One region of the Cobetia sp. 2AS genome, then DNA from elsewhere that is predicted to be linked to it. Evidence: predicted binding sites of a transcription regulator. Region 1 holds the regulator's gene; each other region holds the start of a gene.

Region 1 (10,306 bases):
TGCTGCACAATGAGGTCAAGACCATCGAGGAGAGCGCCGCGCGCATCGCGGAGCTGGTGCCGGAGGCCAATGTCGGTGTCGCCCACGGCCAGCTGCCGGAGCGCAGCCTGGAGCGACGCATGTCGGACTTCTATCACAAGCGCTTCAACGTGCTGGTGTGCTCGACCATCATCGAGACCGGCATCGACATCCCGAGCGCCAACACCATCATCATCGAGCGCGCCGACAAGTTCGGCCTGGCCCAGCTGCACCAGCTGCGTGGCCGCGTCGGGCGCTCGCATCACCAGGCCTACGCCTACCTGCTGACCCCGCACCCCAAGGCAATGACCCGCGATGCGGTCAAGCGCCTGGAAGCGATCAGCGAATCCCAGGACCTCGGTGCCGGCTTCACGCTGGCCTCCCATGACATGGAGATCCGCGGCGCGGGTGAGCTGTTGGGTGACGAGCAGTCCGGCCAGATGGAAACCATCGGCTACTCGCTGTACATGGAGATGCTGGATCGCGCCGTGAAGGCCATCAAGGCGGGCAAGACGCCCAATATCGAGTCACCGCTGGATGAAGGCGTCGAGGTCAGCCTCAATCTGCCGGCACTGATTCCGGCCGATTATCTGCATGATGTCCAGCAGCGCCTGATGATGTACAAGCGCATCAGCAACGCCGAGAACGCAAGCGACCTGCGCGAACTGCAGGTCGAGATGATCGACCGCTTCGGCCTGCTGCCGGAACCGGTCAAGACGCTGTTCCGCCAGACCCAGCTGCGCCAGCGCGCCCAGGCATTGGGCATCATCAAGCTGGAGGCCGGCGCCAAACGTGGTCGCATCATCTTCGGCGCCCAGACGCCGGTCGATCCACTGACGCTGGTCAACCTGATCCAGCGCCAGTCGGATGTCTACAAGCTGGAAGGCGCCGACACGCTGCGCTTCGCCACTGATATGGATGACGCCGAGGCGCGCTTCAGCTTCTGCGAGACCTTGCTGGACCTGCTCAACGCCAAGACCAAGGCGGCCTGACGCGCCCTGCACTGCCAGGCGCCTGGGCTCGAACTTGGGCATGAACTTGAGCATGAGCTAGAGCTTGAACGAAAAATGAAAACGGCCTGCATCGCGGATGCAGGCCGTTTTTCGTGCGGGCATACCCTCTACACGCTCTACGCCCTCTACACGCCCTCCCCACACCACCGCCTACCTACAACCACCGCCTGCACCATCTCTCCTCCTGAGATCAGGCAGCTCAGGCACGGCGTGCCAACAGCGTCGCCAGCAAGCGCTGCACCCTGGGCATGCCGGCCTCGATCACGGATTCCGTGCCTGCGCGGGTCGGCTCCTCTTCGCCGACGCCCGCGGCATGGCTGATCACCAGACACAGGCTGGCGTATTCCATCTCGAGCTCACGGGCCAGCACGGCCTCGGGCATGCCCGTCATGCCGACCAGCGTATTGCCATCACGCGCCATCAGGCGGATCTCGGCGGCAGTCTCCAGCCGCGGCCCCTGCACCACGCCCAGCACCCCACCGGCCGTGAGGGGCAACCCCGCCTCGGCGGCCGCCGCATGCAGCTCCTCACGCCAGACCCGATGATACGGCCAGGCGAACGACACATGCTGGAACGGCTTGAAACGCCCATCGAAGAACGAACCCTCGCGGCCGGTGGTGTAATCGATCAGCTGGTCCGGCACCACCAGCGTGCCCGGGGCCAGCGTCGGGTCGATGCCGGACACGCAGTTGACTCCCACCACATGGGTCGCGCCCGCCTGCTTGAGCGCCCACAGGTTGGCGCGATAGTTGATGCGATGCGGCGGCACCTTGTGCGGTTGACCATGACGGGCCAGAAACAGCAGCGACTGCCCATTCAAGCGCCCCTCCACGACACCACAGGAGGCCGCCCCCAGGGGCGTTTCCTGCCCGCCGCGCCTGAGCACTTCCATGCCTGACCAACTGCCGAACCCCGTTCCACCGATCACCGCCAGCATCGCCCGCCTCCTTGCCACCCATGTGCAGGAATCTCTCGGGACCGGGCACTCCGATCCTCAGCGAACGCTACTCCGAGCCGACCGACGACGACAAGCACAATCGTCACGCTCTGCGCCAGGAGAACAGAAAAGGCCCCGAAAACGACACCACCCGCCGCGGTTGCCCGGGCGGGTGGTGAACGAGTGTCATATCGCGGGATGGCGGCTGCCATCCAGCAAATCTTACAGGCCCTTGGGCGCGTAGATGCCCGGCGCGTTACGCCAGTAGCCCTTGTAGTCCATGCCGAAGCCGAACAGGAAGCGGTCTTCGACGTCGAGACCACAGAAATCGGCCTTGAAGCCCGGGTAGGCCTTGCGGTCATGCTTCTTGTCGACCAGCACACAGCTGGACACGCTGCGCGCGCCGGCTTCACGGCAGTACTCGAGGATCGCGGCCAGGGTGCCACCCTCATCGAGGATGTCATCGACGATCACCACGTCGCGACCGGCCATCGGCAGCTCCGGGTTGACGCGCCAGAACAGCTCGCCGCCGCGCATCGCGCCACGGTAGCGAGTGGCGTGCAGATAATCGACTTCCAGCGGGAAGTCGAGGCGGGTCAACAGCTGGCCAGCGGTGATCAGGCCGCCGTTCATCACGCAATAGAAGATCGGCATGCGATCGCCGAGGCGTTCCGTCAGCTCAACGGCCATGCGGTCGAGTGCCACTTCAAGGTCAGCTTGCGGGATCAGGCAATCGGCATTGTCCATCACCTCACGCATTTCGTCATGCAGGGCGGTGAGGGTCTCAGGCGTCGGAGTCAGCATCGGGAGTTTCCTGGGTGTCACTGGCCTCATCTCCACGCCGGACGGGCGCAGAGGAGGATGTAGCAGCGGCGGTTGAATCAGAACGGCGGCGGGACCCGCGCGTCTGCGTGTCTGATGACGCCGCGGCATTCTCAGCCTCGGCGTCGTGTTCATGGTGGCGTCCTTCGAAGGACAGTACATCGGCAAAGTGCAGACGCTGCCCCGGCAGAGCCACCTGGGCATCATGCTCACGGATGATGTCGTGCATCTTGAGCAGGACATCCTGCTTGATCGCGTGGTACTTCACCCAGTCGGTGGTGCGTGTGAAGACATAGACGAAGAAGTTCAGCGAATGCTCACCGTAGGTGGTGAAGTTCACGATCTGGGTGCGCGTCTGGTCGATCTCGTCATGGCCTTCCAGCATCTCGCGTACCGCGGCAACGATGGGGCCGACCTGGGCGGCATCCTCATAGCGCAGCCCCACGGTCTCGAAGATGCGGCGATTGTACATGCGCGACGGATTCTCCACCGAGATGCTGGTGAAGATGGCGTTCGGCACGTAGAGGGGCCGCATGTCGAAGGTGCGGATACGCGTCAGGCGCCAACCGATATCCTCGACGGTGCCCTCGATCTCGCGGTCCGGTGAGCGGATCCAGTCGCCGACCTTGAAGGGCCGGTCGAGATGGATCATCAGGGCACCGAAGAAGTTGGCCAGCAGATCCCGCGCCGCAAAGCCGACCGCGATACCGCCGACACCCCCGAAGGCCAGCACCCCGGACAACGAGACGCCGAGATTCTGCAGGATGGCCAGCCCCACCAGCACGACCACGACCGCCCGCAACAGCTTGCTGATCGCCGAGGCCGTGGTGGCATCCATCGCGTTGACGTTGGTGCCGGGCGGCGGCATGGTGCGCAGCGCCTCGAAGCGCTTGACCATGCGAATCAACGCCCAGGCCAGCGCCAGCAGGGTCACGATCTGGCGCGCCGTGCCCAGGTACTTCTCGGCCCCGCCAAGGCTGAACTGGCCGGCGATGATGCCGAGCGCCAGCACCCCCCCCATGCTGTAGAGCCAGAATGACAAGGGATGACGCAGGCCATGCACCAGGGCGTCATCCCACAGGTTGCGGCTCTTCTCGGCATGCGCCGCCAGGCGGGTGAGCACCACTCGCTCGATGAGGTGCAGCAACAGCACCGCCAGCAGCAGCAGAGCGAGATTGATGCCCCACAGCGGCAGACCAAAGGTCTGCTCGACCCATTGGCGCAGCGGCTCGACCCATTGATTGATCATCTCTTCGGCAGGCGCTGCCAGTTTGTCGGCAGCAGCCTCGGTGGCGGATTGCTCAGCCATGGGAATTCCTTGCCAGTCTTCGACTCGAAAAAGGCACCGCGTGCCTGGTTATTGCGCGCTACCGGGCTCAGAGGCCGACCGTGCGTCAGATGCGTCAGACGCCTCGGCAGCGCCTAGCGTGCCCGAGGGCATGGCAGCCTGCTGTGATGCCTGACTGGCCGCCATCGATTCGAGCCGCGCGTGGGTGCGCCGCCAGCGCGCCAGCCCCACCAGGCCATCCAGCGTCGGGCGAGCTCGCGCATAGCGCAGACGCGCCTGGCGCTTGCCACGGTGGCGCTGCTCATCGTCATCGAGGCTGTCGAGCACTTCGCGCGCGGCGGCCGGGTCATTGCAGACCAGCGCCATGTCGCAGCCGGCGTCCAGCGCCAGGCGCGCACGCTCTGCCGGGCCGCCTTCCGCGACGGCCGCCGCCATGCCGAGGTCATCGGAGAAGATGGCGCCCTTGAAGCCGAACTCTTCGCGCAGCAGACCCAACCAGCTGGGCGAGAAGCCCGCGGGACGAGCATCGAAATCCGGATAGATCACATGCGCCGGCATCACGCCGCCCAGACGCTCGGCGAGGGCCGCGAAGGGCTTGAGGTCATGCTCGCGCAGCTCGCGGAATGGCCGCGGGTCGACCACGCGCTCCAGATGGGTATCTGCCGAGATGCCACCATGCCCCGGGTAATGCTTGCCGACGGCGGACATGCCCGCCTCCTGCAGCCCGTCGATGAAGGCGCCGCCCACCGCGATGACGTCTTCCGGCGTGGCGCCGAAGCTGCGATCGCCAATGATGGTCGAGCCCGCCACATCGATATCCAGTACCGGCGCAAAGGTGATATCACAACCGATGGCTGCCATTTCCATGCCCAGCAGCCAGCCGGCATCGCGTGCCAGACCCAAGCCTGCGGCCTGGGCGTCTTCGCCGCAGCCATCACAGTCACGCCCGAGACAGCACTGTGCCAGGCTGCGCATCGATGGCAGGCGTGTCACGCCCTCGCGCAGACGCTGGACGCGCCCGCCTTCCTGATCGATGGCGATCAGCAGGTGCGGATTGACGCTGCGAATCTCGCGGCTCAGCTCCAGCACCTGCTCGGGAGAGGCGCAATTGCGCGCAAACAGGATGACGCCCCCGACGGCAGGGCGTGCCAGCAGTTCACGTTCGTCGCGGGCGAGGGTCAGCCCCGCAACATCGACCATTACGGAGCCCAGTGGCTGTGTCATGTCATCCTTCCTGTCCATGGCCTGCGGCAGTGATGTCCCGTGAAGAGAGGAATCACGACCGCCAGGACTTCATGTCTTTTACGGGGCTCGGCAGCCTGGAAGAAACGTGATGAATCAGGCTGCCAGCGCGAGGAAAGGCGCAATTCTAGCCGACTGAACCCCTATCGAACAGTCGCGGCCAGCTGCGCCCCGGCAAGGGGCTGTCACGTAGATTCCGGTGACAGCTCATGGAGGGTATCAGACTCGGACACCAACGCCTTCAGGCATGCAGCAGCACCGGAGTGCCGGGCACAGCCTCGGCAAAGAGTCGCAGCAGGTCGTCATCACGCAAGCGAATGCAGCCGTGGGACGCCGCTACCCCCATGGGCTCCGTGCTGGGCGTGCCATGAAAATAGATGTAGCGACGCAGGCTATCGACCCGCTCGCCGCGGGCATTGCGACCACGATTGACGCCGAGCTCGCGGCCGCTGAGCCACAGAATGCGCGTCAGGATCCAGTCTCGCTCAGGATGCTCCAAGGCAAGCTCGGGCGTGAACACCTCGCCCGTGAAGCGCCGGCCGCGATAGACGGCGCCACGCGGATTGCCCGCCCCGATGGCGGCACGAATCACATGCCAGCCGGTTGGCGTGCAACCGCTGCCGTCGAGCTCGCCGATACCGTTGAGGCCGCTGGAGATCGCGCAGGCGTGCACCAGCGCATCAGAGCTGGCCGCGGGGGGCGGCGCATCACGACTGCCACTCGGCGCGTCATTGCGTATCTCAAGGCTCTGGCGCGAGAGGTCCACCGCTACCCAGCAGGCCATCAGCTGGCCGCCTGGGTGACCGCCTCACCATCCCCGAGCGAGGCAGGCAGCGGCGCTGCCATCGCCGCGACCACCACCGGCCGCATGTGCTGGATCAGCTCACGCACCGTGGTGTGATGGCCGTACTCGGCCTCCTCGATATCGCGCAGCGCATCCAGGCCCGAGAAGGTGAAGATCACGCTGCCGAGCATGAAGTGCAGACGCCAGAAGCGCTCGTTGTCCGGCAGATCAGGCGTCGCCAGCTTCAGAAGCTCGGCGAAGCGGCTGAAGACCGTGCCGTAGTGCTCGCGGATATAGCGCCGCATGTGGCCCTGACCCTGGGTATAGGCCAGCCCGAGCAGGCGCATGAAGGTACGCAGGCTGTTGCGCTCGGCCGGCACCTCCAGCACGGTACGCGCCATCACCTCCAGCAGGACCTCCAGCGGCACCTGACGCCCGGCGTATTGCTGCTCGACGCTGTCGAGTGCCGCGTGGAAACGCTCACTGAACGGGTCGAGATAGCGCGCGAAGACCGCCTGGATCAGCGATTTCTTGGAGCCGAAGTGGTAGTTCACCGCCGCCAGATTGACCTTGGCCTTGCTGGTGATGTTGCGCAGTGAGGTCTCGGCGAAGCCGCGCTCGGCGAACAGCACCTCGGCAGTATCGAGGATGCGGGTAACGGTATCGGTCTGGGCCATGGGCGGAACCCTTGTCAGGTAGAAAAGGACTGGAGTCGTAGGTCACGGCGCAAGCCCCGCGCGGCGACTCTCTCATGAGGTGGTGCAGGTTCACCGCAAGGCGCGTTCGATCATGACACCCGTGAGCACTACCATCGGCGAACATTCGTTTGAAACACTTTGATTCTAGCGCGCCATGCCATGACTGACAATTCTCTCGCGTTTCAAACGCCAGAGGTTTAGCCAAGCCTGATATTCCCTCAACGCTGACCGTGCTGATTCAAGGACTCGTCATGCTCGGTGACTGACCACCCCGCCAGAGCCAGGCAGGGTTCATCTCCAGACATTCATCTCCAGAAATTCACTTCCAGACATTCACTTCCAGACATTCCCTTCAAGAAAGAATGCCTCGGATATCGGCAGGAAAAGTCGCCAGACAGCGATAACCCGGCGACTACCTGCCCTATGAGGCCACCACGCAAGCCACGATGCCTTGCATGACCGCCATGACTGGATACAATGACAGTTGTATGGATGCACACCCCGTGCCGTCAGCTCAAGATGCCCCCCAGGCCAAAGGCAATGCCATGACCCAGCCGCTTACTCCGCGCCAGCAGGATGTCTTCGACTTCATCATCAAGACCATCAAGTCCTCTGGCTACCCGCCGACGCGGGCCGAAATCGCCCAGGCGCTGGGCTTCCGCTCGCCGAATGCCGCCGAGGAGCATCTGCGCGCCCTCAAGCGCAAGGGCGCCATCGAGATGGTGCCGGGCACCTCACGCGGCATTCGCGTGCCGTCGCTGGCTGACGTCGACGACAGCGCCAACGATGGTCTGCCGGTGATCGGGGAAGTGGCCGCCGGCAGCCCGATTCTTGCCAGCGAGCATATCGACCGTCACTGCCCGCTGCCGAGCGACTACTTCTCGCCGGCTGCCGACTACCTGCTGCGTGTGCGCGGCGTGTCGATGAAGGACGTGGGGATTCTGGAAGGCGACCTGCTGGCCGTGCACCGCACCAGCAGCGTGCGTGACGGGCAGATCGTGGTGGCACGTCTGGGGGATGAGGTCACCGTCAAGCGCTTCCGCCGTGACGGGCATTACGTGTGGCTGGAAGCCGAGAACGAGGACTTCTCGCCGATCAAGGTCGACCTGCGCACGGACAGCCTGGAGATCGAGGGTCTCGGGGTGGGCGTCATCCGCGATGGTGGCCTGCACTGAGGCCTTGACCAGCAGCGCTTTTCTCGCAGAGTTCTGAGCAGCAGAAAAGCCGCACGCATTGCACAAAAAAACCCGCCTCGAGGCGGGTTTTTTTGTGCGCGAAGCGCGAGCGATGAATCAATGCACGATGCCTTCTGACTGCTCGTCCTCGTCTTCTTCGCCATCCCAGAGGCGAGTCCGGGTGATGGCGTGGTCGATCATCTCACGCGCGACCTCGAAACGATTGTCACGCAGCAGATCAGCGGCCTCGTCCGAAATGCGAATGCTGAGCAGCGGCTCACCTTCGCTTTCCGCGGCGCGCAGAATCACTTCACCATCTTCCATTTGCACAATTTCAAGTACGGCGGGATCGGACACGTCATTCCTCCTGCACGGCATCTCGCGAGATACCGGCGTCGTTGTAATCGTCAGCGCGACGGCTGGCAAGCCCGGCACCGCGTTGCCATCAGCGACGCAGAAAAAAGTACGACCACAGCCAGAGCCATGGTCGTACCGGAGAATGCAGGGCTTGCCACAATGCGATCAGTCTAGCACCCGTGAAGGCGAAACGTCACCCGCTTGCCATGCGCCAGTCATCACCAGCGTGCAGCACCAGATCAACGCCTTGACCTACCACTCGACACTCGACTCGCGCAGCTGCGGCAGCAGCGCCTTGAATGCCGTGATGGCGGCGCTGAGACGCTCGGCCAGCGAGGCGCTCGAGGCTGCCGCGATGATCAGACCATCACCACGCGAACGCGATTCCTCGCGGCGAGCGACGCCGCCCTCTTCATGCAGGCGGGTCACATCCGCGACCAGCTCAGACAACCAGCTGTCGGAGCGCTCCAACAGGCTGCGCAGCTGCTCGACCTCTGCGATGGGCGTCGGCGGCGACGCCAGGCGCTCGCGCCAGCTACTCTGCGGCCAGCGCGCCGTCACGGCACACTCTTCCAGCAATGACGCCAGCGCCAGCTCCAGCAGAGCGAGCGCGCCCTCTTCACCGGCCATGCGACGCGCCACGGCATGCTCATCGTCGCCAGAGGCTGCTGACTGGGCCAGCAGCAACTCGGCCTGATACAGCAGCTGATTGGTACGGGCACGCTGGCTCATCAGCTCTTGGCTCCCTTGCGCTTGTCCTCGACGACCCAGCGGCCGTTGTCGTAGGTCGCCTTCCAACCGGTCGCCTTGCCTTCCTCATCGGTCATGACGTACTGAGCCTTGACCTTGCGCGAGAAGCGAATCTGCGCCGGACGTCCGTCCGGGTCCTGATCCGGGGCTTCGAGAATGAAGTGATACTTCTCCGGCAGCTCGTCGGCATGCGCCTTGAGCTCCTTGACCAGCGGCGGACGCGTCTCGCGATTCTTGGGGAATTGGCTGGCCGCCAGGAACAGGCCACTGGCGCCATCGCGCAGCACGTAGTGGTCCTCGACCTTGACGCAGGCAAGCTCCGGCATCGGAATCGGGTCCATCTTCGGCGGCGCCACTTCACCGGACTTGAGCAGCTTGCGGGTGTTCTTGCAATTCTCGTTGGTGCAGCCGAAGTACTTGCCGAAACGCCCGGTCTTGAGCTGCATGTCGGAGCCGCACTTGTCGCACTCGATCACCGGGCCATCGTAGCCCTTGATGCGGAACTGACCTTCCTCGACCTCATGACCGACACAGTCCGGGCTATTGCCGCAGACGTGCAGCTTGCGCTGCTCATCGATCAGGTAGCTGTCCATCGCGGTGGCGCAGATCGGGCAGCGACGCTTGGCGCGCAGCGCATCCGTCTCGGCATCTTCACCGGCATCGGCCGCCACGGCTTCATCGCCCGGCAGCAGATCGATGGTGGTCTTGCAGCGCTCCTTGGGCGGCAGGTTGTAGCCGGAACAGCCCAGGAAGACCCCGGTCGAGGCGGTACGGATCTGCATCTCACGCCCACAGGTCGGGCAGGCGATGTCCGTCGGCACCGGCTGGTTGGGACGCATGCCCTCTTCGGACTGGGCGTGGTCCAGCTCGGCCTTGAACTCGGCGTAGAAGGTGTCCAGCAGCTCGCGCCAGTTGCGCCCGCCGTTGGCCACCTCATCGAGATAGTCTTCCATGCGCGCCGTGAAGCCGAAGTCCATCAGGTCCTTGAAGGACTCGCTGAGGCGATCGGTGACGATGTCGCCCAGCTTCTCGGCATAGAAGCGACGGTTTTCCAGCGCCACGTAGCCACGGTCCTGGATGGTGGAGATGATGGCGGCATAGGTGGACGGACGACCGATACCGCGCTTCTCCAGCTCCTTGACCAGGCTGGCCTCGGTGTAACGCGCCGTGGGCTTGGTGAAGTGCTGCAGCGGCTGCAGCTCGACCAGGTCCAGCTTCTCGC
Region 2 (10,306 bases), on a different contig from region 1:
CCAGTATCGCGGGTTTGATCAACGCAACGTCCTCCCCATAGTGTCCACTTTCCTGCCCGGAATCCGCGGTCGAACACCGGACATGCTGCTTGATTATCGTGCTCGGCATTCGCCGAGCCTGTGTCCCGCTGCCGACTTCGGCCAGGTGCCTGTCACTGGACAGACGCGCGCCAGAAGCGGCAAATTCAGGTTGCAAAAAAGCGGGACGAAACCGAAAAATCAGGTTTCATCCCGCTTGTTATCATTCTTCGGAATGCTGCTGGCCCGAGCGCTGCCAAAACGGCAACCAATAGGGCGGCCAAGAACGTGGCCAAATTGGGTAGAGATTACCGGAATCCTTGGGTGCTGACCACCCCACGCATGCCCCGCCAGCAGGCGACAAGGCCCACGATACGGTCGTTTCGTCGCCGCGGTCAGCTTGACGAAACCCTTGGCCGAGCCGGGACACTGCACAGCGCTTGTAAAGCGACGCAGTCCAGCGGCGCAAGGCGGCCAGAATGGCTCACGCTTGCGCCGCATCCTGCCCACCGAGACAGCTTTCAAGAAATTCTCCTGAATGTCGCCAGACTGTCATCTCAGCGCTTGGCTCTCCATTTCGCTCCCCACTTTGCTCTCTACTTCACTCACTTGAGCCCCAGCACATCCTGCATGTCATAGCGGCCGACTTCGCGTCCTGACAGCCATTCGGCCGCGCGTGCCGCGCCCTTGGCGAAGGTCATGCGGCTCGACGCCTTGTGGGTAATCTCGATGCGCTCGCCTTCGGTGGCGAACATCACGGTGTGCTCACCGACGATGTCACCGGCACGCACGGTGGCGAAGCCGATTTCCTTGTCGGTACGCGGGCCGCACTGACCTTCACGTGCAAAGACACCGTGGGTGGCGAGATCACGCCCGATGGAATGCGCCACGGCTTCGCCCATCGCCAGCGCCGTGCCGGAAGGAGCATCGACCTTGTGGCGGTGGTGCGCCTCGATGATCTCGATGTCGTAGCCGGCATCGCCCAGGGCACGCGCGGCGGTTTCCAGCAGCTTGAGGGTCAGGTTGACGCCGGAGCTCATGTTGGCCGCGAACACGAAGGGCACGCTGTCACGGTAGCCATCCAGCTGCTCGAGCTGCTCCGGCGTGAAACCGGTCGTGCCGATCACCATGCGCTTGCCGTGCTCGGCGCACAGCGCCAGGTTGGCCAGCGTCACCTGCGGTGCGGTGAAATCGATCACCACATCGAAGTCATCCACCACGGCAGCCAGACTGTCGCTGGCGACCACGCCCAGACGACCCTGACCGGCCAGCTCACCGATGTCGACGCCCGCCAGGGAGCTGCCGGATTCGACGATGCCCGCCGCCAGCGTCAGACCTTCCACTGCACCGACGGCCTCGACCAACGTGCGTCCCATGCGTCCGGCGACGCCCATGATTGCGATACGGGTCATGCTGACTCCTGCCTGTTGTGGGTCTTGAGGGTGACAGCCCGCGAGCATGCCCCGAGCGAGCGTGCCACCTATGCTGTGGCCACGAGTATATCAGCCGCCTGCAGCGTTGGCTGACGTCATGTATTTGTGCCGGTTACGCGCTAGAGTAGCCTCGTACCAGGTTGTCTCCTGTTGATCGTCATTTTTCTCATCACCGCTCAGTCTCCGGAGTCAGCATGCCTGCACGCCAATCCCCCGCCTCGCGCCGCTGGCGCATGCTCCAGACCCTCGCTGTCACCACGGCGCTCGCCGGTCTGTTGAGCGCCTGCGGCGTTCATCCGCGCCCCTACACGCTGGCATCGCCGGAACAGAAGAGCGAGTTCCCGGAAATCCAGTGGTGCGGCACGCTCAGGCTGCCGGGCAAATGGCTGGATGACACTCCCGTCGGGGGCCTGTCGGACATCGGCTGGGACCAGGACGAGTCACTGCTGTATGCCGTGTCGGACCGCGGCTGGCTGCATCGTCTGCGGCTCGCCTTCCGTCACGGTGAGCTGGTCGGGGCCAAGGCGCTCAATACCTACACCCTGCGCGACGAGACCGATGTCTCGCTGCGCGGCGCCCTCAGTGATGCCGAGGGCCTGCAGCTGCTGCGCGCGAACAATGACCGCCGCGGCGATTCCCGCCTGGTGATCAGCTTCGAGCAGCAGCCACGCGTCGAGCACTTCCTGCCCAGCGGCCTGGCCGTCAGCGAGCCTTTCACCCCGATGGGTGCGCGTGGCGCGGCGCCCAACAACGGCATGGAAGCCCTGACCCTGCACCCGGAATACGGCATGCTCGCCGGACTGGAAGCCACGCCGGAGGGCATGAGCGAGGGCATGACGCGCATCTTCAGCCTCGACGACAAGCACGAGTGGAGCTACCCGCTGGCCAGCGACACCGGCTCGAGCCTGACCGCGATGGAGATGCTGCCCGACGGTGACATGCTGATGCTGGAGCGCGCCTTCTCACCGCCCTTCCCGCTGGTGATCAGTCTGCGCCGCGCGCATCTCGGTGAGCCCGGCACCCAGGTCGAGGTGCGCACCCTGGCACGCCTGTCGAGCGGCGATGGCTGGTCGCTGGACAACTTCGAAGGGCTGACGCACCTGGAAGGCAATCGCTTCCTGATGATCTCGGATGACAACTTCAGCAGCTTCCAGACCACGCTGCTGAGCTGCTTTGCCGTCATCGAACCCGAGGCCTTCACGGCTGAATCAGCGCCGGAATAGCCATGCCCCGGGCTGGGTTACTGGATTGAGTTACCAGAATGAGTCACCGGACTGAATTGCTGGACAGAGCCACCGAGCCTGAAACGCGAGAGCCCCGCACTCGACAAGTCGAGTGCGGGGCTCTCTGGCATGAAGGCCATCCACGGGGCTGGCCCGCGGACGGCAAGGCGAATGCCTAGGGCTTCATGTCTTCGAAGAACTTCTTCACGCCATCGAAGAAGCTGTTCTCCTTCGGTGAATGGCTCTTGCCGGTATCACCGAGGCTCTGCTGGAACTGACGCAACAGCTCCTTCTGCTCTTCATTCAAGCTGACCGGGGTCTCGATGACCACCTTGCACAGCAGGTCCCCGGCGGGGCCGCCGCGCACCGGCTTGACGCCCTTGCCGCGCAGACGGAACAGCTTGCCGGTCTGGGTCTCGGCCGGAATCTTCAGCACGACACGCCCGTCGAGGGTCGGCACGTTGAGCTCACCACCCAGCGCCGCATCGACGAAGCTGATCGGCACTTCACACTGCAGGTGACGACCATCGCGCTTGAAGATCTCGTGCTCGCGCAGGTTGACCTGCACATACAGATCACCTGACGGCCCGCCATTGACACCACCCTCGCCTTCGCCGTTCAGACGGATGCGATCGCCGGTGTCGACGCCCGGCGGAATCTTGACCGAGAGGGTCTTGGATTCCTGGACGCGGCCTTCGCCGTGACACTTACGGCACGGCACGCTGATCTTCTCGCCACGACCGTGGCAGGTCGGACACGCCTGCTCGACCGCGAAGAAGCCCTGCTGCATGCGCACCTTGCCCATGCCATTGCAGGTCGGGCAGGTTTCCTTGCTGGAACCCGGCTCGGCACCATCGCCATCGCAGTGGCCACAGGCTGCCAGGCGCGGCACGCGGATATCGACCGTGGTACCGGCAACCGCCGATTCCAGATCGAGATCCAGGTTGTAACGCAGGTCGCTGCCGCGCTGCGGAGCGTTCGGGTTGCGACGACCACCGCCGCCACCGAAGATGTCACCGAAGACATCGCCGAACACATCGCCGAAGCCGCCGGCACCACCACCGCCAAAGCCGCCGCCACCGAAGCCGCCGCCGCCCTGACCATCGACACCGGCATGACCGAACTGGTCATAGGCGGCGCGCTTGTCAGCATCGGACAGCACTTCGTAGGCTTCAGAGACTTCACGGAACTTCTCGGCCGAAGTTTCATCATCCGGGTTGCGGTCCGGGTGATGCTTCTGGGCCAGGCGTCGGTACGCCTTCTTGATGTCCTTGGTGTCGGCGCCACGCTCGACACCAAGCACTTCGTAATAATCACGCTTGGACATGGATCAGGTCCGCCTGGATTGCTGGCAGCCTGAGGCTGCCGGTCTGTTCTGGAATGCCGGTTGTCACCGGTGGCTCGCGGCTAGCGCAAGGCGCCACCGATGCAAACGACAACGCGGGACACCTTCACAAGGCTCCCGCGCTGTCATCAGACGTCGTTCAAGAAATCCCTCAGGACTTCTTGTCGTCGTTGACTTCCTCGTACTCGGCGTCAACCACGTCGTCGTCCTGCTTCTTGCCAGCCTGACCTTCGGCAGCCTGCTCACCCTGGGCGCCCTGCTCGGCGTAGAGCTTCTGCGCCAGGTTGCCGGACGCTTCGGTCAGTGCATCCAGCTTGGCCTGGATCGCATCCTTGTCGTCGCCTTTCAGGGCTTCTTCCAGCTCGGAGATCGCCGTCTCGATGGTTTCCTTCTCGCTGGCTTCGGCCTTGTCACCGGCTTCGGTCAGGGTCTTCTTGGTCGCGTGAATCATGCCGTCGGCCTGATTGCGCAGCTGGACCATTTCCTCGAACTTCTTGTCTTCGTCGGCGTTGGCTTCCGCGTCACGCACCATCTGTTCGATCTCGTCGTCGGACAGGCCGCCGGAAGACTTGATGACGATGGACTGTTCCTTGCCGGTCGCCTTGTCCTTGGCGGACACGTTCAGGATACCGTTGGCATCCAGGTCGAAGGCGACTTCGATCTGCGGCACACCGCGCGGTGCCGGCGGAATGTCGGCCAGGTCGAAACGACCCAGAGACTTGTTCTGCGCGGCCTGCTTGCGCTCACCCTGCAGGACGTGGATGGTCACCGCGCCCTGGTTGTCGTCAGCGGTGGAGAACACCTGAGACTTCTTGGTCGGGATGGTGGTGTTCTTCTCGATCAGCGGCGTCAGCACGCCACCCATGGTCTCGATACCGAGGGTCAGCGGCGTCACGTCCAGCAGCAGCACGTCCTTGACGTCGCCGCCCAGCACGCCGCCCTGGATGCCGGCACCGACGGCGACCGCTTCATCCGGGTTGACGTCCTTGCGGGCTTCCTTGCCGAAGAACTCGGCCACCTTGGACTGCACCAGCGGCATGCGGGTCTGACCACCGACCAGGATGACGTCGTCGATCTCGGAGGCGGACAGGCCGGCGTCGGACAGCGCGGTCTGGCACGGCTTCAGGGAGCGTGCGACCAGGTCGTCGACCAGAGACTCGAGCTTGGAACGAGTCACCTTGACGTTCAGGTGCTTCGGACCGGTGTTGTCAGCCGTGATGTAGGGCAGGTTCACGTCGGTCTGCTGAGCGCTGGACAGCTCGATCTTGGCCTTCTCGGCGGCTTCCTTCAGACGCTGCATGGCGAGGTTGTCGCCGGACAGATCGATACCACTGTCTGCCTTGAACTGGTCAACCAGGTAGTTGATCAGGTGCATGTCGAAATCTTCACCACCCAGGAAGGTGTCGCCGTTGGTGGCGAGCACTTCGAACTGGGTCTCACCGTCGACGTCGGCGACTTCGATGATGGAGATATCGAAGGTACCGCCACCCAGGTCGTAGACCGCGATGGTCTTGTCACCACGAGACTTGTCCATGCCGTAGGCGAGGGCTGCGGCAGTCGGCTCGTTGATGATGCGCTTGACGTCGAGACCCGCGATGCGGCCGGCGTCCTTGGTCGCCTGACGCTGGGAATCGTTGAAGTAGGCCGGCACGGTGATGACGGCTTCGGTGACTTCTTCACCGAGGTAGTCTTCCGCGGTCTTCTTCATCTTCTTGAGGATTTCCGCACTGATCTGCGGCGGTGCCATCTTCTTGTCTTTCACCTGCACCCAGGCGTCGCCGTTGTCGGCTTCGACAATCTTGTACGGCACCATCTTGATGTCTTTCTGAACCACATCATCCTTGAACTTGCGACCGATCAGGCGCTTGACCGCGAAGAGAGTGTTCTCCGGGTTGGTCACTGCCTGACGCTTGGCCGACTGGCCGACCAGAATCTCGTTGTCGTCGGTGTAAGCGATGATGGACGGTGTGGTGCGACCGCCTTCAGCGTTTTCGATGACCTTGGTTTTCTCGCCGTCGAGCACTGCCACACAGGAGTTGGTAGTACCCAAGTCAATACCGATGATGCGTCCCATAATCGTATACCTCGAATCTGTTGCTAGCCTGAAAGATAAGTCTGGATGTCGGCACCTTGTGTCGGTGCCTGAACTTGTTTCTCTAGATGGGGTCGCGTGTCAGGGTTTCAAGACCCGGCCGGGCAAATTTTCCCGGGCCGGATCGCCCTGAGCCCCCACAGGGCGCGATCCAACGCCTATCGGGCGTCGGGAGCGCGCAGGCCTCAGGAGGCCTTGCTGACTGCCACCATCGCCGGACGCACCAGGCGGCCATTGAGGGTGTAACCCTTCTGCATCACGTCAATGACGCTGTTCGGCTCCGCGTCCGGGGACGGCACCATGGCGACAGCCTGATGGTATTCCGGATCGAAGGGCTCGCCGTGCGGATCCAGCTGCTCGACGCCTGACTTGTTCAGGGCATCCAGCTGCATTTTCAAGGTCATCTCGATGCCTTCGACGTGGGTCTTGGCCGCTTCGTCACCCGACATGGATTCCAGTGCCTTCTCGAGGGAATCCACCACCGGCAGCATTTCCTTGACGAACTTCTCCAGCGCGAACTTGCGCGCCTTCTCGGCGTCCTGCTCGGCACGACGGCGCGCGTTCTGCGCATCGGCAGCCGCACGCAGCGCCTGGTCCTTGGCTTCCTTGACGGCCTGCTCAAGCTCTTCGACCTGGGCGGCCAGCATCTCGGCTTCCGGGTTGTCCACCAGAGAGCCTTCGGCGCCGGTATCGTCGGCATCCAGTACGTTGTCGATCACTTCACCTTCCGGCGTTTCCGGCTGCGGCTCGGCATCGCGAGCGGCACGCTGAAGCTCTTCATCCATCGGGGTCTGCGGGTCCTGAGCCATGCTGATCTCCTGCGGGCCGGCGTCTATGCGCCATTGCCCTGATTCGTGGCCTGCTGAGCTTGTCGCGAAGCATCACGCGTACTGGCTGACAGACAGGCCATGAGTTGCCTTGAGAGGCAGCAAGGCCAGGCCATTGCTGCCGACTGAAAGTGTCAGTGCCTCTATATGGGGACAGCACATCGCTTCTCAAGCCTTGCCGCAGGCTTTTCTCCCCACTGAGTCCGGCATGGATTGAAGGCCACCCGAACGTGCTGTATAAAAAGCCATGTTCACTGTATAAACATACTGTATGGCGACACCGTAGCCCGCCCATCGAGTCCGGGTCCGCTGATGTTCTCCCAGCACGGCGTACGTCAAAGCCCCCTCGGAGGTAGTCATGCTGCTGCAACTCGCCATCCAAGATTTTGCCATCGTCGAAACGCTGGAACTCGATTTCCGCCGCGGCATGACCGCCATCACCGGCGAGACTGGTGCCGGCAAGTCCATCCTGCTCGGCGCCCTCGGCCTGTGTCTGGGCGAGCGTGCCGATGCCGGCAGCGTGCGGCATGGCGCCGACCGCGCCGACCTCATCGCGCGTTTCGATATCAATGAGCTTGGCGACGCCCGTCAGTGGCTGGATGAGCGCGAACTGGGCAGCGACGACTGCCTGCTGCGTCGCGTCATCACCGCCAGCGGCCGCTCCAAGGCCTGGATCAACGGCACGCCCTGCACCATCGCCGACCTGCGCGAGCTGGGCGAGCACCTGATCGACATCCATTCCCAGCACGCCCATCACTCCCTGCTCAAGGAAGAGACGCATCTGCGTCAGCTCGACGAATATGCGGGCCTGGAGACTCAGGCTGCCCAGTTGCGCGAGGACTTCCGTCACTGGCAGGAGGCGCATCGTCGCCTCAAGCGCATGAGCAATGATGGCGATGAGGTGCGTGCGCGCCGCCAGCTGCTGCGCTATCAGGTCGAGGAGCTCGATGAACTGGCGCTGTGCGAAGGGGAGCTGGAAGCCCTGGAGCAGGAGCAGGAAACGCTGGCCAATGCCGAGCAGATTCTGGCCGAGGCGCAGTCCGCCGCCGAATGCTGTGATCACGACGAAGAAGGTGCGTTGCCACGCCTCAACCAGGCCCTGGCGCGCCTGGCACATCTGCCGGGCAACGAGCATGGCTCACTGGCCAGCGCACTGGGTATGCTCGAGGAAGCGCGCATCCAGATAGAAGAAGCGGCGCGTGAACTGCATCGCTTCGTGGAAGTCACCGAACTCGATCCCGAGCGTCTGGCCTTCGTCGATGAGCGCCTGAGCCGCATTCACCAGATCGCACGCAAGCATCATGTGATGCCGGACGAGCTGCATGGCCTTCATCAGCGCCTGAGCGAAGAACTCGACGGCCTGGGTGGCGATGAGGAGGCCATCGAAGCCTTGCGCGAAGAAGTGGCTCAGCGTCGCGAGGCCTGGAAGGGGCTGGCGAGTGAGGTAAGCGCCAAACGCGCCACTGCCGCCCCGCAACTGGCCAGCGACATCCAGGACCAGCTGGCCTTCCTCGGCATGGGCAAGGCCACCTTCGAGGTCGCCATCGAGGCGCGGGAGCGCCCGCAGCCCGAGGGCATGGAACGCATCCACTTCCGCATCAGCGCCAACCCGGGCCAGCCGCCACGTGCGCTGGCCAAGGTCGCCTCCGGCGGCGAGCTCTCGCGTGTGTCACTGGCGATCCAGGTCGTGGCTGCCAGTCGCTCGACCATCCCCAGCCTGGTCTTCGATGAAGTCGATGTCGGTATCTCCGGCGCTACCGCCGAGATCGTCGGTCAGCTGCTGCGTCGCCTGGGCGACAAGGGCCAGGTGCTGACCGTCACTCACCTGCCGCAGGTCGCCGCACAGGCGCATCAGCACCTGCATATAGAGAAGCAGGCCGAGAAGGACACGACCCGCACGCACATGGCGCTACTGGATGAAAGCGGCCGTGTGCGCGAGCTGGCACGCATGCTGGGCGGCATTCACCTTTCCGAGCAGACCCTCGCCCATGCCCGCGAGATGCTGGGCGCTGCCGACAGCCGCCACTGAGCGCTGTCGTCAAAGTCGCCGTTCATGCACTGCCAGCGACGTCCATTCGTCCAATGATGCTCCTCAACAAGACGAACGCCAGAGTCATGGATTGAGGAAACATGAACGCCAGATACACGAACGGCCGCCCCTGAGGGCGGCCGTTCGTGTATCTGGCCGGAGAAGGCTCTCCGGCCACGTCATCCCTGACGCAACCCGCGTCAGCTGTCGCTCTTGTCGCCCTTGGGGCGCACGTAGAGCACTAGCGCATGCTCGACCAGCTCATAGCCGTGCTCCTCGACGATCTCGCGCTGACGGCGCTCGATCTCGGGATCACAGAACTCTATGATCTCGCCGCTGTCCAGACATACCATGTGGTCATGGTGTTCTTCCTGGGACAGTTCGAAGACGGCGTGACCGCCATCGAAGTTGTGACGCATCACCAGTCCCGCTGTTTCAAACTGGGTGAGCACACGATAAACCGTCGCCAGACCGACATCTTCGCCAGCCTCAAGCAACGCCTTGTACACGTCCTCGGCACTCAGGTGTCGATCCGTCGATTTCTCGAGGATCTGCAGGATCTTGACTCGCGGTAGGGTTACCTTGAGTCCCGCCTTGCGCAGTTCATGGTTCTGATCGGCCATGCTGGGGTACTCTTCGCAGTCGCTTGATGTATCAGGTATGATCGGCCAAGGCAAAACGATAGGGAATCTTCAGGGCAAATGCAAAACTTGATCAAAACAGTCGCCTTTTGCAGCGCCCTGTCGCTGCTCACCGGGTGCAGCTACTTCAGCGTCTACAAGCGCGACCTTCCTCAGGGCAACCTGATCAAGCCGGAAATGGTCGAGCAATTGAAGCCGGGCATGAGCCGCGAACAGGTCATCTACGTGATGGGCTCACCGCTGCTGACCGCCCCCTTCAGTGAGGATAGCTGGGACTACGTCTATCGCCTCAAGAAAGCGGATGGCGAAATCATCAACAAGCGCGTGACGTTGACCTTCGCAGGCGATTCACTCTCCAACATCGACAAGAGCGGCGACATCGACCAGGAAACCGTCATCGTGCCGGACCTGGACATCGACCCTCGCGCGGCACAGCCTAACCGTGCTGAACCCAAGGCAGGCGCAGCCGACCTGCCTGAAGAGCGCTGATCACTGTCCTCTTCACTCAGTGACAAGCCAGAAAAACAGCGGGGCACCTTTCAAGGTGCCCCGCTGTTTTTGATTCTCGCCTACATCTCGTCTTACTGAGCGGCGCGAGCAGCCTTGTCGGCGCGCCGCTTGCGCGCAAGCTTGGGGTCGGTGATCAAGGCGCGATAGACCTCGACTCGATCCCCGGCGTCCAGCACATGCTCATCGGG
Region 3 (10,306 bases), on a different contig from region 1:
CACAGCGTGCGCGCCCAGCTCGAAGCCCTGGGCTTCCTCGACATCGAAACCCCGATCCTGACACGTGCCACGCCGGAAGGCGCTCGTGATTATCTGGTGCCGAGCCGCACCTACGCCGGCAGCTTCTTCGCACTGCCGCAGTCTCCGCAGCTGTTCAAGCAGCTGCTGATGGTCGCCGGTGTCGATCGTTACTACCAGATCGCCAAATGCTTCCGTGATGAAGACCTGCGTGCTGACCGTCAGCCGGAGTTCACCCAGATCGACCTCGAAGCCAGCTTCGTCGACGAGCAGGACATCATGGGCATGACCGAGACCATGATCCGTGGCCTCTACAAGGAAGTGCTCGATGTCGAGCTGGGCGACTTCCCGACCATGCCGTACTCCGAGGCCATCAGCCGCTTCGGTTCCGACAAGCCGGACCTGCGCATCCCGCTGGAACTGGTCGATGTCGATGACCTGATGAGCGGCGTGGACTTCAAGGTCTTCTCCGGTCCGGCCAAGGACGACAAGGGCCGTGTCGCCGCACTGCGTGTTCCGGGCGGTGCCAGCCTGTCACGCAAGGAAATCGACGCCTACACCAAGTTCGTCGGCATCTACGGTGCCAAGGGCCTGGCGTGGATCAAGGTCAACGAACGTGCCAAGGGCATCGAGGGTCTGCAGTCGCCGATCGTCAAGTTCATGGAAGACGTCGTGGATGAAGTGCTGGACCGCTGTGGCGCCGTCGATGGCGACATCGTGTTCTTCGGCGCTGACAAGGCCAACATCGTGGCCGAGGCCATCGGTGCGCTGCGCGTCAAGCTGGGTGAAGACCTCAACCTCTACACCCGCGAGTGGGCACCGCTGTGGGTCGTCGACTTCCCGATGTTCGAAGCCGATGCCAATGGCCGTCTGAGCGCACTGCACCACCCGTTCACCGCGCCGTCCTGCACGCCGGAAGAGCTCAAGGCCAACCCGGAAGCGGCACTGTCTCGCGCCTACGACATGGTCATCAACGGCACCGAGCTGGGTGGCGGCTCCATCCGTATCCACGATCAGGCCATGCAGCGTACTGTGTTCGAAGTGCTGGGCATCGGTGAAGAAGAAGCGGAAGAGAAGTTCGGCTTCCTGCTCGACGCCCTGAAGTTCGGCGCGCCGCCCCATGGTGGTCTGGCCTTCGGTCTCGACCGTCTGGTGATGCTGATGACCGGCGCCAAGACCATTCGTGAAGTGATTGCCTTCCCGAAAACCCAGAGCGCCGGCTGCATGATGACCGACGCCCCGGGCGTGGTCAGCGGTGAGCAGCTCAAGGAGCTGAACATCCGTCTGCGTCAGAAGGTCAAGGTCGAAGACGAAAGCGGTCAGGCCTGATTCAGCGGCGCATGACCGAGAGAGTGACTGGTGGGGCCGTCTGGACTGATTCGATCAGACAAGGGCGGTCCCGCAGTGGCAGGTTTGTCCCTTTGGCCTGGTAGGCAAAGGGGCGAGCAAGCCCGACAAGGCGGTGCGAGACTGTTTGCTGGCGTTCACGTCAGGCAATGACAGTGTCGCACCGCCTTTTTTGTGGCATGGTGGCTGGTTATATACACAGTAAGAGCGATGGCGCGATGACGACAGCAAAGACGCAAGGTGTGAGAGACGAGGCGGCAGCATGATCATTCTTGGCATCGACCCGGGCTCACGTCTGACCGGGTATGGGGTATTGGATGTCTCTGCGGCTCAGCCTCGCTATGTGGACAGTGGCTGCATTCGCATGTCACAGGTCAGCCTGGATCAGCGCCTGGCGCAGATCTATGCCGGTATCAGCGAGGTGATCGCCCTGCATCGCCCCGCGGAATTCGCCATCGAGCAGGTCTTCATGTCCAAGAACGCCGATTCGGCGCTCAAGCTGGGCCAGGCGCGCGGGGCTGCCATCGTGTGTGCGGCCAATCACGGCTTGCCGGTGTTCGAATATGGGCCGCGGCAGATCAAGCAGGCCGTGACCGGTACCGGTGCCGCCGAGAAGTCACAGGTGCAGCATATGGTCACGCATACGCTCAAGCTTTCCGCCACGCCACAGGCCGATGCCGCCGATGCGCTGGCCATTGCCCTGACGCATTGTTTCGCGCGTCGACGCCTGACGCCCGGCAATGATCAGCTGGAAGCCTTGGGGCTGGGGAATACCAGTCGACGCAAGGGAACCCGCGTGCGGCGTAGCAGCAGCTGGCGAGACTTCGAGCCCGACGCCTGACATGCCGCTGAGCGACAAATGCGGTATCGTGCTCAATTAATAGCGATTTTTCAGTCACTTGTAGAGTGTCTGCCGAGACTGGCAGCAGCCGATTGCGTGATGCGCCAAACCGCGTGGCATCAGGCTTCGTGCCATCACCCAAGGTATGACTGTCAGAAAGATGCGACAAATTCGTCGTGACACTGGGACATGCCGCCTACGCTTCATCTTTGGTAGGCTTGCCCGCATTGTAACAATCCGTGCAGAGAATCGGGTCTGCGAGCAGCACGATCCCACCGAACACGTTCTCTGCCGAGCAAGGACAGCCGCAACATGATTGGACGCCTGACCGGGACATTGCTGGAAAAACAACCGCCGCAGCTGGTGCTTGACGTACAGGGTGTCGGTTATGAACTGGAAGCTTCGATGAACACCCTGTTGGGCTTGCCGGCCGTGGGCGAACATTGCCAGCTTTACACCCACCTGGTGGTGCGCGAAGACGCGCAGTTGCTGTATGGCTTCGGCAAGGAGCCCGAGCGTCGTCTATTCCGTGAATTGATCAAGATCTCCGGTGTCGGTCCGCGACTGGCGCTGGCGATTCTGTCGGGAATGGAGCAGTCCGATTTCATTCGCTGTGTTCACGATGAAGACAGTCGGGCGCTGACACGTCTGCCGGGCGTCGGCAAGAAGACGGCGGATCGCCTGATCATCGAGATGCGTGATCGCCTCAAGCACTGGACGCTGCCGGCGGATGATGGGCTGGATGAAATGGCGCGTGCTTCGCAGCCACAACCGCCGGTCACCCATCCTCTGGCGGATGCCGAAGCCGCGCTGGTGTCTCTGGGCTACAAGCCTGTCGAGGCGGCCAAGATGCTCTCGGGGCTCGAGACCGGCGCCTCCACGGAAGCGCTCATCAAGGCGGCGCTGGCGCGCAAGATGGCCAGCTGAGGCCCCGCCAGGGCAGCAAACATGCGCCCTATAGTTTCCGTGAAGGAAACGGCGCATCGTGATTGGATTTATTGACTAGGGGTTGGCAGGTTACTGGGGTAGAAAGTGCGCGCTTGAACGCAGATGCGCTAGATCGTTGCACCGCCCTGGCAAACCTTGCCACCTGCCACTGACGCACGTTCATGGCCCATGACCCGCGTCATGTGCGTGACCTGCGTCATCAGGAGTTGAGCAAGCATCATGATGGAGTCGGACCGACTGATCTCCGCGGCGACGCATGATCCGGAAGAGCGGATCGATCGCGCCAACCGGCCACGCACGCTGAGTGACTACATCGGACAGCCCATCGTCCGCGAGCAGATGGAAATCTTCATCAGTGCCGCGCGAGGACGAGGCGATAGTCTGGATCACACCCTGGTCTTCGGCCCGCCCGGTCTCGGCAAGACGACGCTGGCGCATATCATCGCCAGCGAGATGAGTGTCGATATCAAGTCGACCTCTGGGCCGGTGCTGGAGCGGGCAGGGGACCTGGCAGCGATGCTGACCAACCTGCAGGAAGGCGATGTCCTGTTCATCGACGAGATTCACCGCCTGTCACCGGCCGTCGAGGAAGTGCTCTATCCGGCGATGGAAGATTATCAGCTCGACATCATGATCGGTGAAGGCCCCGCGGCCCGCTCGATCAAGCTTGAGCTGCCACGATTCACCCTGGTAGGCGCGACGACGCGTGCGGGGCTGCTGACTGCGCCGTTGCGCGATCGCTTCGGCATCGTCCAGCGCCTCGAGTTCTACGATATCGAGTCACTTACCGACATCGTGGCGCGCAGTGCCAGGCTTTCCGGCATGGAAGTCGAGATGGAAGGGGCGCTTGAGATTGCACGTCGCTCCCGCGGTACGCCACGTATCGCCAATCGCCTGCTGCGTCGGGTGCGTGACTTCGCCGAAGTGCGCTCGGATGGTCGCTTGACGCTGGAAGTGGCCGACAAGGCGCTCAACATGCTCAACGTCGACAGCCACGGCCTGGATCACATGGACCGTCGACTGCTGCTGGCGATGATCGAGAAGTTCGATGGCGGGCCGGTCGGGGTCGATTCATTGGCGGCGGCCATCGGGGAAGAGCGCGATACCATCGAGGATGTGCTGGAGCCCTACCTGATTCAGCAAGGCTTCATGATGCGCACGGCGCGTGGGCGACTGGTTACGCGCTCGGCCTATCTGCACTTCGGGATCACCCCGCGTGAAGAGCAGGCGCGGCTGGGACAGGAAGGAAGTGACGCGCCATGACATCTGAAGGCGCAGGAAATACGTTGAAGGGTGAAGCTGCATGTTTTCACCACACTGTGCGCGTCTACATCGAGGATACTGATGCTGGTGGCATCGTCTACTACGTGAATTATCTGCGCTTCATGGAGCGCGCTCGCAGTGAATGGTTGCGAGCAAAGGGTTTCACGCAGCAAGCCTTGCTTGAAAAAGGCATTCAGCTGGTAGTACACAGCGTAACAAATCGTTATCTTCGTCCTGCGCATCTGGATGACCTGCTGACCGTGACGGCAACGGCAGGCGCCTTGCGCGGTGCACGCTTGACGTTCACCCAGAAGGCGCTGCGCGGTGAGCAGATATTGAGCGAAGCGGAAGTCGTGATCGCTTGCGTCGATGCCACGACCTTGCGCCCCAGACGTTGGCCCGGGGAATTGCTTGCGGCTCTTGAGGTCTGAGATCACAAGGCGCAGATGAGGCCGCTGCCAGTCAGGTGCCGAGACGCCAGGCTGATGAACAGATTATTTATCGTGTCACTGATTGACGGTGGCACAGACTGAACCAAGTAAAGAGGGATTTCCGTGGAAGATTCGATGTCGATCATTTCGCTGTTCGTGAACGCCAGTCTGGTCGTTCAGGCAGTCATGTTGCTGTTGCTGGCAGCTTCCATTGCATCCTGGGTGGTGATCTTTCAGCGCGGGATGGCATTGTCCCGTGCCAAGCAGGCTTACGCGGCCTTTGAAAAGCGCTTCTGGTCCGGGGTCGACCTCAATCACCTCTATCGTGAATTGCCGACGGATGAAGAATCCACCCCGGGCGCCTCTGGCGTCTTCCGGGCCGGCTTCCGCGAGTACAGCCGTCTCAAGCCCAAGTCCAGCAATGCCGATGCGGTGATGGACGGTGTGCAACGCAGCATGCGCGTCACGCTGTCACGTGAAGAAGAGCGCCTGAACATTCACCTGCCGTTTCTGGCCACGGTCAGCTCCGTCAGCCCCTATGTCGGCCTGTTCGGTACCGTGTGGGGCATCATGGGCTCCTTCCAGGCACTGGGTACGGCTCAGCAGGCAACTCTGACCACCGTCGCCCCCTGGATTGCCGAAGCACTGGTCGCGACCGCCATGGGCCTGTTCGCGGCAATTCCGGCCGTCATCTTCTACAACCGTCTGGCCAGTCGTGCTGATCAGCTGCTGGGTCGCTATGAAGACTTCGCCGAAGAACTTCACTCCATTCTGCATCGTAATCTGCACGGTCGTGGCAGCAACGACGCTTGAAGGGAGGCGAGTCAATGAAAGGACCGTATAGCAGAGGCCACAAGCGCAAGCTGTCCTCCGAGATCAATGTGGTGCCCTTCATCGACGTCATGTTGGTGTTGCTGGTCATCTTCATGATCACCGCGCCGATGATGACGCAGGGGGTTCAGGTCGAATTGCCCAAGGTCACCTCCAAGCCGATCGACAATCCCGATGATGTGACGCCATTGATCGTCTCGCTGGACGACAGCGGCAATTACTACATCGACCTGGGGTCGGATGAAGACAAGCGCACGCCGGTGGCACTGGATGAACTGGGCAGCAAGGTCGCGTCCATCGTGGCCGAGAAGCCCAAGACGCCCGTGCTGGTCAAGGGTGCCAAGACAGCGCCCTACGGCGATGTCATGGGGCTGATGAGCACGTTGCAGGGTGCCGGTGTCCCCAATGTCGGGCTGATTTCAGAACCACCGACCGAGGGCTGATGGATGAGTCAGCCAGAGATAGAACAGCGGGTCGGGTTGGGATTGCCTGTGGTGCTGGCCGTTGGCCTGCACCTGGGTATCCTGATTCTGACTCTGGTGAGTTGGCCAGAATCCGAACCGGAGAAGACCAACACCACCATCGTCAACGCGACACTGGTCAGTACCGAGACCACGACCAATCAGGCCCAGCAGGCGAAGTCCAGCAAGGCGCGTGATGCGGCCGAAGAATCCGATCAGCGCCAGAGCGCCAAGGAAGAGGCGGCCAGAGAAGCAGAGCGTGCAGCGGAACAGCAGCGCAGCGCCGCCGAGGAAAAGGCGGCTGCCCAGAAGGCACAACAGCAAAAGGCGGCTGAGCAGGCCAAGGCGGCGGAACAGTTGAAGGCTGAGCAGGCGGCGGCCGAAAAGGCCAAGGCAGAAGCGGCCAGGCGTGCAGAGGAAGCCAAGGCGATTGCCCTTGATCGCAAGAAAGCCGAAGCGGAAAAGCAGGCCAAGGCCGATGCCTTGAAGAAGGCGGAAGCCGAGAAGGCTGCCAAGGCCAAGGCGGAAGCCGAAAAGGCCGCCAAGGAAAAAGCCGCAGAAGAAGCGCGAAAGAAAGCCGAAGCGGAGAAGGCGGCCAAGGCCAAGGCAGACGCTGAAGCCAAGAAGGCGGAAGCCGAAAAGGCAGCCAAGGCCAAGGCAGCAGCGGAGAAGGCCGAGAAGGAAAAGGCGGCCAAGGCGGCAGCCGACAAGGCCGCCAAGGAGAAGGCAGCCAAGGCCAAGGCGGCGGAAGAAGCGCGCAAGAAGGCAGCCGCTGAAGCCGCACGTCAGAAGGCTCTTGCCGAGAAAGCGGCGCAGGCCTCTGCCGGTTCGCTGGATAGCCTGATAGATAATGAAAGCGACGCCATCAGCGGCGCCAAACAGGCCGCTCAGGCTGCCAACAGCTTCGAGAACCTGCTCAAGAAGTATGTCGGACAGAATTGGAATCGGCCCTCGGGCTCTGTTCCCGGTATGACAGTCACGCTGAGAGTGTCATTGTTGCCGACAGGCGAATTGGTAACGGCAGCGGTCAGCAAGAGCAGTGGTAACGCCGCCTTTGATCGCTCCGCGATTCAGGCGATCCAGAAAGCCGCGCCGTTTACCGAGATGCAGGACCTGCCGGCTGGTGCCAAGAGCCAGTTCCGAAACTTCAACCTGTACTTCAATCCAGAGGACCTGGGCCGATGAGACGATTGACCGCATGGATGATGGCAGCCGCCTTGCTGGCAGTGACCAGCATGGCAAGAGCTGACCTGACCATCGAGATCACCAAGGGCAATGACAGCGCCACACCTATCGCTGTCGTGCCGTTCGAGAATCTGACCGGGGGAAGTCTGCCGCAGGACCTCGCACGCATCATCTCCGATGACCTGGCGCGCAGTGGCCAGTTCGACCCGATCAAGCGCGACAATCTGATCGCGTTGCCGGGCACGACGCAGGACGTCTTCGTCAATGACTGGAAGCGTCTGGGGGCCAGTTACCTCGTGGTGGGTCAGGTAAAGACGGCCAGCAATGGCGGTTATAGCATCCAGTATGAGCTGATGGATGTGCTGGGCAACAAGCGCATGCTTGGCGAAGTCATCACCGGAAGCAATGGTGAGCTGCGCGCGCGTGGCCATTATATGAGCGATGAAATATTTGAGGAAATCACTGGAATTCGCGGTGCTTTCTCGACAAAAATCGCATACATTACCGCCAATGGTGTTGGCGACAATATTCGTTTTGCCCTGTACGTGGCGGATTCAGATGGCCACAATAGTCAGGAGATTCTGGCCTCCGATGAACCGATCATGTCACCGGCATGGTCGCCGGATGGCAAGAAGCTGGCCTATGTCAGTTTTGAAGCCGAACGTCCCGCTATCTATGTGCAGGAATTGGGCAGTGGTCGTCGTGCAAAACTGACAGGTTTCCGAGGCATCAATGGTGCCCCGGCCTGGTCGCCGGACGGACGTAAACTGGCAATGGCATTGTCAAAGGATGGCCAGCCGGAAATCTATGTGATGGATATTGCCAGCCGTCAGTTCCAGCGTCTGACCAACAATCCTGCGATCGATACCGAGCCGGATTGGTTGCCGGATGGCAGCGGTATGGTGTTCACCTCTGATCGTGCTGGCTCCCCACAGATCTATCGTCTTGATCTGTCCGGCGGCACGGAACGTGTGACATATACCGGCAATTACAACTCCCGCGGGCGCATCTCACCCGATGGAGAGAACCTGTTCATGATCAACCGCGCAGGCAACGGTTATCAGGTTGCCAAGCAAGATCTGAAGAGCGGTCGGGTTACCTCCCTGACCGATACTCAGTGGGATGAATCACCAAGTGTTGCGCCGAATGGCACTATGGTGATATATGCCACTCAGCAAGGAACCCGCGGGGTCCTGGGCCAGGTGTCGGCAGACGGAAGGGCACAATTCTCCCTGCCGTCTGCACAAGGCGACGTGCGTGAACCTGCGTGGTCGCCGTTCCTGAACTAAACCACTAGAATGCAACTGAGCCACCAAGAAAGGCTTGGCATTCGTACCCATTAGAGCAAGGAGTTTCACAATGCAGTTCACCCCGTATGCAAAAGGTCTGTTGGTTGCCCTGTCCCTGAGCGTCATGGCAGGTTGTTCCAGCAGCGGCGGCGCTCAGGACGGCGACATGGATTCAGCCAACAGCGGTGCGAACACTGCCGGCATGAACACTGGTGCCAACAGCAACGCCAACCAGATGAGCAACGCCACCATGCCTGACGTGCGTACCATCTACTTCGCCTTCAACAAGGACACCATCCGTCCTGAGTTCGAAAGCGTCCTGATGGGTCACGCTCAGTACCTGAAAGCCAATACCAGCGCCAATGTCGTTCTGGAAGGCCACGCTGATGAGCGCGGTACTCGTGAATACAACCTGGGTCTGGGCGAGCGTCGTGCCAAGTCTGTCGCACGCTTCCTGACTGTCCAGGGCGTGTCTCCGTCACAGATCGAGATCGTCTCCTACGGTGAAGAGCGTCCGGCAGTCCAGGGCCACGGCGAGTCTTCCTACGCCAAGAACCGTCGTGTGGTCTTCGACTACTAAGCACGGTTCATCTCCGCGATTCCCTGAAGAGGCGCGGAGACGCTAGAAACTTGTGTTGAGCTGGCCCGGGCAAGAGGCGTGTCCTTGAACCCCGGGCTTGCTTGCGCGATACCATGATGATTCGGCGGAGCCGACAGCATGAAACACAGCCTGAAAGGGTTGTTCGGTGCGGGAGCCTTGTTGCTCCCGTTGTCCGTTTTGGCCGCACCGACGGTCGAGGACCTCACTGGGCAATCAAACTCGCTCTATCAGCAGGCCAATACTCGTTTGAGTGGCGGCGGCACCCTGACCCTTCTCAATCAACTCGACGAACAGGCACAGGAAATTGCCCGACTTCGCGGCCGGATCGATGAGCTGGAATACCAGTTCAAGCGCCTGACCGAGATGTCACAGCAACGCTACCTGGATCTGGAACAGCGGGTTTCTGGCGGCGCTTCCGCCGGGGAGAACGGTCAGGTTGTCGATTCACAGGCAGCAGCGGCAGTCACTGGCGGCGCAAGTGCCGGTGGTGCAGCCAGCACCAATGGCGCCAGCAATGCCGACAGCGGTGCAGCTGCCCAGAAGGATTACGAGAATGCCTTCGCCAAGGTTCAGTCTCGCGACTTCGACGGTGCCATTGTCGCCTTTGAAGCCTTCGTGGTGGACCATGGGGATTCCAACCTCGCAGCCAATGCCCATTACTGGCTGGGCGAGCTGTATTCGGCCAAGAACCAGCTGGATGCTTCTGCCCAGGCCTTCGACACCGTGATCAGCGAATTCTCGCAATCCAGCAAGGTGCCGGATGCGATGTACAAGCTGGGGCTGGTCAAGGCGCGTCAAGGCAAGGCGCAGGAAAGTCGCTCCTTGCTCGAGAAGCTGGTCCAGCAGTATCCGGACAGCAAGGCTGGCACCATGGCCAAGGACTTCCTGTCCTCCGGCGCCTGAGTGCCCGTGGCCATTGGCCACCTGTATTCCCCAAAGCCCGCGCTTGGTATTCTACCAGGTGCGGGCTTTGTGTTATGTGGCGCTCGGCGTCTCATGCCATCGGCAGGCAACCCGGGTGCCATCGGCAGGCGACCCGGGCACGCTTCATTCGATTCATGTGGCCGAGCGAGTATTGCCGGTGTGGAGAC

The links. The regulator LexA, encoded in region 1, represses DNA repair genes until DNA is damaged. The targets are predictions, from matches to a motif close to TACTGTNTANNTANACAGTA.
Region 2: the regulator LexA is predicted to act here: its motif matches at 7,191-7,210, upstream of recN (DNA repair protein RecN).
Region 3: the regulator LexA is predicted to act here: its motif matches at 1,550-1,569, upstream of ruvC (crossover junction endodeoxyribonuclease RuvC).

What each region holds. Positions count from the first base shown of each region.
Region 1 covers NZ_JARWKQ010000001.1:309,281-319,586, reverse strand. Annotated here, with positions in the region: gene mfd (transcription-repair coupling factor) at 1-1,010, shown strand, start outside; gene QD356_RS01400 (S-methyl-5'-thioinosine phosphorylase) at 1,231-1,968, opposite strand; gene QD356_RS01395 (hypoxanthine-guanine phosphoribosyltransferase) at 2,191-2,772, opposite strand; gene QD356_RS01390 (mechanosensitive ion channel family protein) at 2,753-4,099, opposite strand; gene nagZ (beta-N-acetylhexosaminidase) at 4,148-5,302, opposite strand; gene QD356_RS01380 (L,D-transpeptidase) at 5,562-6,104, opposite strand; gene QD356_RS01375 (TetR/AcrR family transcriptional regulator) at 6,104-6,781, opposite strand; gene lexA (transcriptional repressor LexA) at 7,348-7,977, shown strand; gene QD356_RS01365 (hypothetical protein) at 8,095-8,334, opposite strand; gene QD356_RS01360 (DUF6586 family protein) at 8,587-9,066, opposite strand; gene topA (type I DNA topoisomerase) at 9,066-10,306, opposite strand, start outside.
Region 2 covers NZ_JARWKQ010000005.1:294,526-304,831, reverse strand. Annotated here, with positions in the region: gene carA (glutamine-hydrolyzing carbamoyl-phosphate synthase small subunit) at 1-22, opposite strand, end outside; gene dapB (4-hydroxy-tetrahydrodipicolinate reductase) at 624-1,430, opposite strand; gene QD356_RS14640 (esterase-like activity of phytase family protein) at 1,646-2,674, shown strand; gene dnaJ (molecular chaperone DnaJ) at 2,850-4,001, opposite strand; gene dnaK (molecular chaperone DnaK) at 4,171-6,093, opposite strand; gene grpE (nucleotide exchange factor GrpE) at 6,297-6,920, opposite strand; gene recN (DNA repair protein RecN) at 7,297-8,967, shown strand; gene fur (ferric iron uptake transcriptional regulator) at 9,168-9,590, opposite strand; gene bamE (outer membrane protein assembly factor BamE) at 9,669-10,097, shown strand; gene QD356_RS14605 (RnfH family protein) at 10,190-10,306, opposite strand, start outside.
Region 3 covers NZ_JARWKQ010000009.1:69,465-79,770, forward strand. Annotated here, with positions in the region: gene aspS (aspartate--tRNA ligase) at 1-1,347, shown strand, start outside; gene ruvC (crossover junction endodeoxyribonuclease RuvC) at 1,628-2,206, shown strand; gene ruvA (Holliday junction branch migration protein RuvA) at 2,519-3,133, shown strand; gene ruvB (Holliday junction branch migration DNA helicase RuvB) at 3,374-4,417, shown strand; gene ybgC (tol-pal system-associated acyl-CoA thioesterase) at 4,414-4,848, shown strand; gene tolQ (protein TolQ) at 4,984-5,661, shown strand; gene tolR (protein TolR) at 5,676-6,122, shown strand; gene tolA (cell envelope integrity protein TolA) at 6,126-7,325, shown strand; gene tolB (Tol-Pal system beta propeller repeat protein TolB) at 7,322-8,614, shown strand; gene pal (peptidoglycan-associated lipoprotein Pal) at 8,685-9,194, shown strand; gene ybgF (tol-pal system protein YbgF) at 9,333-10,118, shown strand.